Regions from separate parts of the Exiguobacterium sp. s36 genome, predicted to be linked through region 1. Evidence: predicted binding sites of a transcription regulator. Region 1 holds the regulator's gene; the other holds the start of a gene.
The links. The regulator NrdR, encoded in region 1, represses ribonucleotide reductase genes. The targets are predictions, from matches to a motif close to AACACNATATATNGTGTT.
Positions count from the first base shown of each region.

Region 2: KNP95_RS06045 (anaerobic ribonucleoside triphosphate reductase) is a predicted target of NrdR. The motif match lies at 1,856-1,873, and genes of this name have one in related genera.

Region 1 is NZ_JACSLW010000001.1:287,100-290,525, reverse strand. It holds gene KNP95_RS01505 (glyceraldehyde-3-phosphate dehydrogenase) at 1-709, shown strand, start outside; gene speD (adenosylmethionine decarboxylase) at 941-1,327, shown strand; gene KNP95_RS01495 (hypothetical protein) at 1,439-1,810, shown strand; gene nrdR (transcriptional regulator NrdR) at 1,823-2,290, shown strand; gene KNP95_RS01485 (DnaD domain protein) at 2,333-3,426, shown strand, end outside.
Region 2 is NZ_JACSLW010000002.1:116,930-120,355, reverse strand. It holds gene KNP95_RS06055 (50S ribosomal protein L25/general stress protein Ctc) at 1-649, shown strand, start outside; gene KNP95_RS06050 (formate/nitrite transporter family protein) at 858-1,700, shown strand; gene KNP95_RS06045 (anaerobic ribonucleoside triphosphate reductase) at 1,890-3,426, shown strand, end outside.

The DNA of each region.
Region 1 (3,426 bases):
ACATTTGACGGCCGGTGCGAAGAAAGTTATTTTGACGGCACCAGGAAAAGGGGAGCTGCGGACGATTGTCATGGGGGTCAACGATCGTGACTATTTACCGGAACACGATCACGTCATTTCGAACGCGTCGTGCACGACGAACTGTCTCGGCCCGGTCGTGAAAGTATTAGACTCGACGTTCGGCATCGAGACGGGACTCGTCACGACCGTGCATGCCTATACGAATGATCAAAACAATATCGACAATCCGCATAAAGACCTACGGCGCGCCCGTGCTTGTGGTAGTTCCATTATACCGACTTCGACCGGGGCTGCCAAAGCCATCGGACTCGTCTTGCCTGAATTGCAAGGTAAGTTGAACGGGATGGCACTTCGCGTCCCGACACCGAACGTCTCGCTCGTTGACCTCGTCGTCGAGTTGCGCCGGGACGTGACGGTCGATGAAGTAAATGAGGCGTTCGAGCGCGCGGCTCACGGAGAGATGACGGGCATCCTCGGTGTCTCGAACGAACCGCTCGTCTCGATCGACTTCAACGGTGATGAGCGTTCGTCGATTATCGATGCTGATTCGACAATGGTTCTCGGTGGAAACCATGTTAAAGTACTTGCTTGGTACGATAACGAGTGGGGCTATTCGTGCCGTGTTGTTGACCTATTGGACATGGTCGCGAGCTACTTGCAAATCGGGCAACAAGAAACCCACGTTTGAAAAAATATATTTACACAAAAATATTTTTAATGAATTGAAACAAATGTCTTGTATCGACGTCCCAAACACGATACACTCTAACTCGTGAACTTCAATTGGTCTGACAAACGCAACTTAAAGGGTTAGGACCTCTTAGGACTAACTTGCCCCCGTGGTTGTGGGCGATTCAGGCACAAAGTGAGTGAACATCAACTACTTTGAGACCATTGATGTAAAGGGGGATCCACTAATATGGATACTATGGGACGTCACATTATTACAGAACTTTGGGAGTGCAATCCCGACAAATTGAACGATATCGACTACATCGAGCGCTTGTTCGTCGATGCAGCACTTCGTTCGGGCGCTGAAGTCCGCGAAGTCGCTTTCCACAAATTTGCGCCACACGGTGTAAGTGGAGTTGTTATCATCTCAGAATCACACTTAACGATTCACAGTTTCCCAGAGCATGGCTACGCATCAGTCGATGTGTTCACATGTGGGGACCGAATCGATCCGGCCACAGCTTCGCAGTACATCGCGGAAGGCTTGGAAGCAAAAGTTCGTGAGGACGTGAAACTTGATCGCGGAATGGGACCGATTCGTGTTCCGGAAGCGCAAGTTGCAATCAGCAAATAATCAGATTGACCTTTTGAGGCTGGCCGAATTTCGGTCAGCCCTTTTAATTGTTTTGTTAACCGCTTAATTTTGATATGCTTAACCTATATAAATAAGGTGTCGAGGTGGATAATGGGATTATTGGATAAGTTTCAAACACATGTCCAGACGGACGATTCGCATAAAAATGAGGCGCTGCGCACACGTTACGTGGCAGCATCGCCGACCGCCGTGCTCACGTGGCTCCGCGAACGAATTGAGGCACAAGGACAAACGGTTCGCCGTGTCGATACAGACCGGGGCGAAGTGGCGTTTAACGGCGACGGCTGGGACGCGCTGGCGACAGTCATTCAAGTGGATGGCGGACGTACGGCTGTCGACTTCACGTTGAACCGGGATCAGATGCTCGGGCCGGACCTTGGTCAAATCGTCACCACATATTATGAGGCGCTGCAAGTGAAATTCCCGCTCCGCGCCATCGGGAATCAATCTGTCGAACGATAAGGAGGGCTGAGCATGCGTTGTCCTAAATGCGATCATAATGGAACGAGAGTGCTCGACTCCCGACCAGTACAAGATTTCTATTCGATTCGTCGCCGTCGCGAATGCGAGGAGTGCGGCTATCGCTTCACCACGTTTGAAACGGTCGAACAGACCCCGCTCATCATCGTCAAAAAAGACGGGAATCGGGAAGAGTTCAGCCGGGAGAAAGTGCTTCGCGGCATTATTCGGGCGTGCGAGAAACGTCCGGTCACGCTGGAACAACTCGAAGGTGTGGTCACGAAAGTCGAACAGCAGCTACGGGCCCTTGGCCAATCGGAGATTCCGAGTGAACAAGTCGGTGAGCTCGTGATGAATGAATTGGCACGCGTCGATGAAGTGGCCTACGTCCGCTTCGCGTCCGTCTATCGCCAGTTCAAAGATATCTCTGTGTTCTTTAAAGAACTTGAAGATTTAATGAAGCAAGAAAAATCGACCAACTAGAGGGGCGGCCTGCTGGTCGCCTTTTTTCAGGGGAGACCTATCATGGAAAAAGAACGAATCCTGTACGGGACTGACGAACTGTTGATTATGAGCACTGGGCTCATCGATCGCGAGTCGTATCAGTCGTTGTATCACTTATATCAGCCGGTCATCGGTGTGAAGGCACTTGCGATGTATCAGACGCTTTGGAGCGAGCTGAAGCCCGGGAAGATGAAATCGAATTATATGTCGCACAGCGCGCTCTGTGAAATGCTCGATTACTCGATTAACGAGCTGACGGACTGTCTGTTCCGGCTCGAGGCGATCGGTCTCGTCCGGACGTATAAGACGAAAGATGAGCGTTTGACCCAGTACGTATATCAACTGCGTGTCCCGCTCGCACCCCATACGTTCTTGAACGACGGACTGTTGTCGAGTTTTCTCTTCTATAAAGTCGGGGAAGTTCGCTTTAAACAGTTGCAAGGACGATTCACGATCGATCCATTGCCGGCCGGGATTATCGAGGTGACGAAAGACTTTAATGAAGTGTTCGACGTCAAAGGCGTCAATCATATGGCGTTCACCCAAAAGAACTACGAGAAACCTGACCGCGCCAAAATCGAGATCAACTATACGTTCGATATGGAAATCGTCAAAAAACTGACGAACTTCCCCGTCGGCTTCTTCACGAAGAAGCTCGATGAGACGATCACGAAGCTTGCCTACGTCTCACAAATCGATGAAGAGACGATGGCCGAGATGTTGAAGGAGTATTTCGTCCACGAGGCGTATCTACCACTCAGCGAGCAAGAGAAACGCGACGGCTGCCGCCAAATGGTGTTGCAGTTGAAGAAGAAACAAACGCGCCATCGGAAAGTGAAGTCGGACGAGACGGTAAAAGCAGAAATCGGTGATTTGCATGACGTGACGGTCATGGAAGAAGCGCATCCGCATCAATACGTGTCGACGTTACGTAAGACGCCACAACTGTCGAAGAGTGACGAGCAACTCATTATCGATCTCGTCGATACGCTCGGGCTCGCGCCAAGTGTCATCAATGCATTGTTCTATTACTGTATCGAAGTGAAGAAGCAGACGCGGCTCAGTGAGAACTATGTCATGCGGATCGCGACGAGTTGGAAGACGGCGGGCTATTT
Region 2 (3,426 bases), on a different contig from region 1:
AACGAAACGTGAATTACGACCACGTTCGGTCCGCGCAAACTTGCGTAAAGAAGGTAAAGTACTAGGTGTCGTATACGGCTATAAAGTCGAGAGCACACCAGTTGCATTCGAGGAGATGGCACTTCGCAAGATTCTCCGCGAACACGGTGACAACGCATTAATCGAGTTGAACATCGACGGCAAGAAAGTGAACACGCTCGTTCACGGGACTGAAGTTGACCCGTTCACGAACGAATACAAGCACGTCGAGTTCATGGCCGTGAAGATGGACGAAGCGACGGAAGTCGAAGCAGACGTCACACTCGTCGGCGATGCGAAAGGTGTCAAAGAAGGCGGCTTCTTGGCGCAAACGCTTTATAAAGTAACGGTATCGGCGACACCGGCTAACATTCCGGAACGAATTGAACTAGATGTTTCTGAACTCGGTATCGGTGATTCGGTCACGGTAGCTGACATTCCAGAGAACAAAGATTATGAAATCGTCTCGGATGGCGAGCTTCAAATCGCATCTGTAAACGAGCCGGTCTCTCTTGAAGAACTTGAAGCAGACACAGACACAACGACAGAAAGTGAAGCTGAAGCAACAGAAGAAGAGTCGGCTGAGGCATCTTCTGAGGAGTCTGAAGAGAAGTCTGCAGACAAAGAATAAGCTGTATCGAACGACCCTTTGCGAAGGGTCGTTTTTTTCGTCACAAATCCGACAAATGTAAACGATTACGATGTGAAAAATGTGTCAACACGTTCCAAGGTCGATTGCAATTTATTGGATTCGGGCTTATATTGTTAATGATTTCACATGTTCGTTCTTATTATATGGGTTCATTCAAACAGAAAGAAGGGTTTGTGACATGGCATCAATGGAAATCCATGCACTCGAATCATTACGGAAAAAAGCTCAGGCATCTTCGCAAATGATTCATTATCGGCCAATGGAATACTTTTTACGGGCAATGCTCGCGGGGATCTTTATCGGATTCGCTTCAATCTTCACACTTAAAGTCGTCAACGGGATGTACTTGATCGATTCACCGTTCACGACACTCATCGGTGGGTTCTCATTCGGGATCGCGCTTGTCATGATCATCTACGGCGGAGCCGAATTGTTCACGGGGAACACAATGTATTTCACGACGTCGACGTTACGCGGCTATACGACGCTCAGTGACACGATGCTCGTCTGGTTACTTTGTTTCGTCGGGAACGCGCTCGGTGGTGTCTTGTTCGCCTTGTTGCTCGCCCCGACCGGCGTCATCCAAGAACTCGGGATGGATAACTGGTTGTTCGCGGTCGTCGAGAGCAAGATGCATCATACGACGGTCGAGATTTTCTTCCGTGCCATCTTCTGTAACTGGATGGTCTGTCTCGCGATTTTCTTACCAAAACAGATGAAAAATGAGTTCGCTCAAATCTTCTCGATGATTTTCCTCGTCGCCGTCTTCTTCGCGTCAGGATTTGATCACGTCATCGCCAACTTCGTCTTATTTGCGCTCACTCTCGTCGTCCCACACCCTGAGGCGATTAGCTTTGCCGGCGCCATCCACAACTTGATTCCGGCCACGTTCGGTAACATCATCGGCGGCGCCTTGTTCATGGGTGCGATCTATACGTGGTTGAACGCGAAAGGCTTGCGCGAAGCTCAAGAGTCAGAGGAAAAAGAAGAAGTTGAATTAAAAATCGTGAAACCAGCTAAAGAATTATAAGTTGGGTCACTTGAAAGAACGGTCGAGTCCATATGCGGGCTTGGCTGTTTTTGCGTTTATATCACAACCAACGCTCACAATTTAGACTCCACATCTCCATGCTCAAACATGACATAATCTATATATGGAATTGAATCGAGTTCATAACTCGATTCATATCAATATATAGTGAGGTGATGCGGAGTGAACATGCTCCAGCTTTATGAAGATGTCTGTGTTCTCCCAGATCAAGATCTCGTACAAGAGAACGCCAACGTTGACGGGAAATCACCACTTGGCAAACTGGCACGATTATCCTCGGAAGTATCGAAACAGCTGTCGACAACGTATTTGTTGTCAGAGAGGACACGTCAGGCCGTCGCAGACAACTTTTTGTACATCCACGACGCCGACTATTACGTGACGGGATCGACGACGTGTTGTCAAATCCCGCTCGGCGAGTTGTTGACGAACGGATTTCATACCGGTCACGGGACGATTCGACCACCCCAGGACATCCGTTCGGCGATGGCACTCGCTTCGATCATTCTTCAAGCGAACCAGAATATGCAACACGGGGGTCAAGCGTTCCCGATGTTCGATGTCGATTTAGCGCCATACGTCGAAAAGACGTATGAACGTCAACTGGAGCGTCTCAAGAAGCTTCCGGTCGAATGGTCGACCGAGCAACTTCTCGAAGTCGCTGAGACCGAGACAATCACAGCGACCTATCAAGCGTGTGAAGCGTTCATCCATAATGCCAATTCGATGCATTCGCGAGGAGGCGGCCAAGTGCCATTCGTCTCCATCAACTACGGGACCGACACGAGCCGTTGGGGCCGGATTTTCATCCGCGAGTTGTTGCATGCGACCGAGCGGGGGCTCGGCAACGGGGAGACGCCAATTTTCCCGATTCAAATCTTTAAAGTAAAAGAGGGCGTCAACTTTCATGAAACCGACCCGAACGTCGACTTGTTCCGACTCGCCTGTCGCGTGACGGGCAAGCGTCTATTCCCGAACTTCTCGTTCGTCGATGCCCCGTTCAACTTGCAATATTATGATGGGAGCCATGACTCAGAAGTCGCTTATATGGGGTGTCGGACGCGAGTGATGGGGAATCGTCACGGCGCCGAGACATCGATTGGACGAGGTAATTTATCGTTCTCGACCTTGAACTTGGTCAAGATGGCACTCGTCGCTTCGGACATCCATACATTTTATGAGACGCTCGACGCCTACGTCGACGTCGCCATCGATCAATTGCTCGAACGGTACGACTATCAAGCGAAGCGTCATGCCGACGAATTCCGCTTCCTTTACGCTCAACACGTCTGGAGGGGCAGCGAGAGACTCCAGGCGGAAGAAGAGCTACGGGATGTACTGAAGCAAGGGACGTTGTCCGTCGGTTTCATCGGTCTCGCCGAAGCGCTACGCGTGCTCACAGGCGGCACGCATGCCGATTCACGGGAAGCGGAACGTCTCGGACTCGATATCGTCACACATTTACGTGATCGGATGAGACAGGCGGCAGAACAGCACGATTTAAATTTTTCGCTCTTGGCCACGCCGGCCGAAGGATTGTCTGGGAAGTTCGTATTGAAGGACCAGCAGGCGTTCGGGATGATTGAGGGTGTTACCGACCGCGCCTTTTATACGAACTCGTTTCATGTGCCGGTGTACCAGTCAGTGTCGATTCGTGACAAGATTCGCTTGGAGGCGCCGTACCATGCGCTCTGTGACGCGGGTC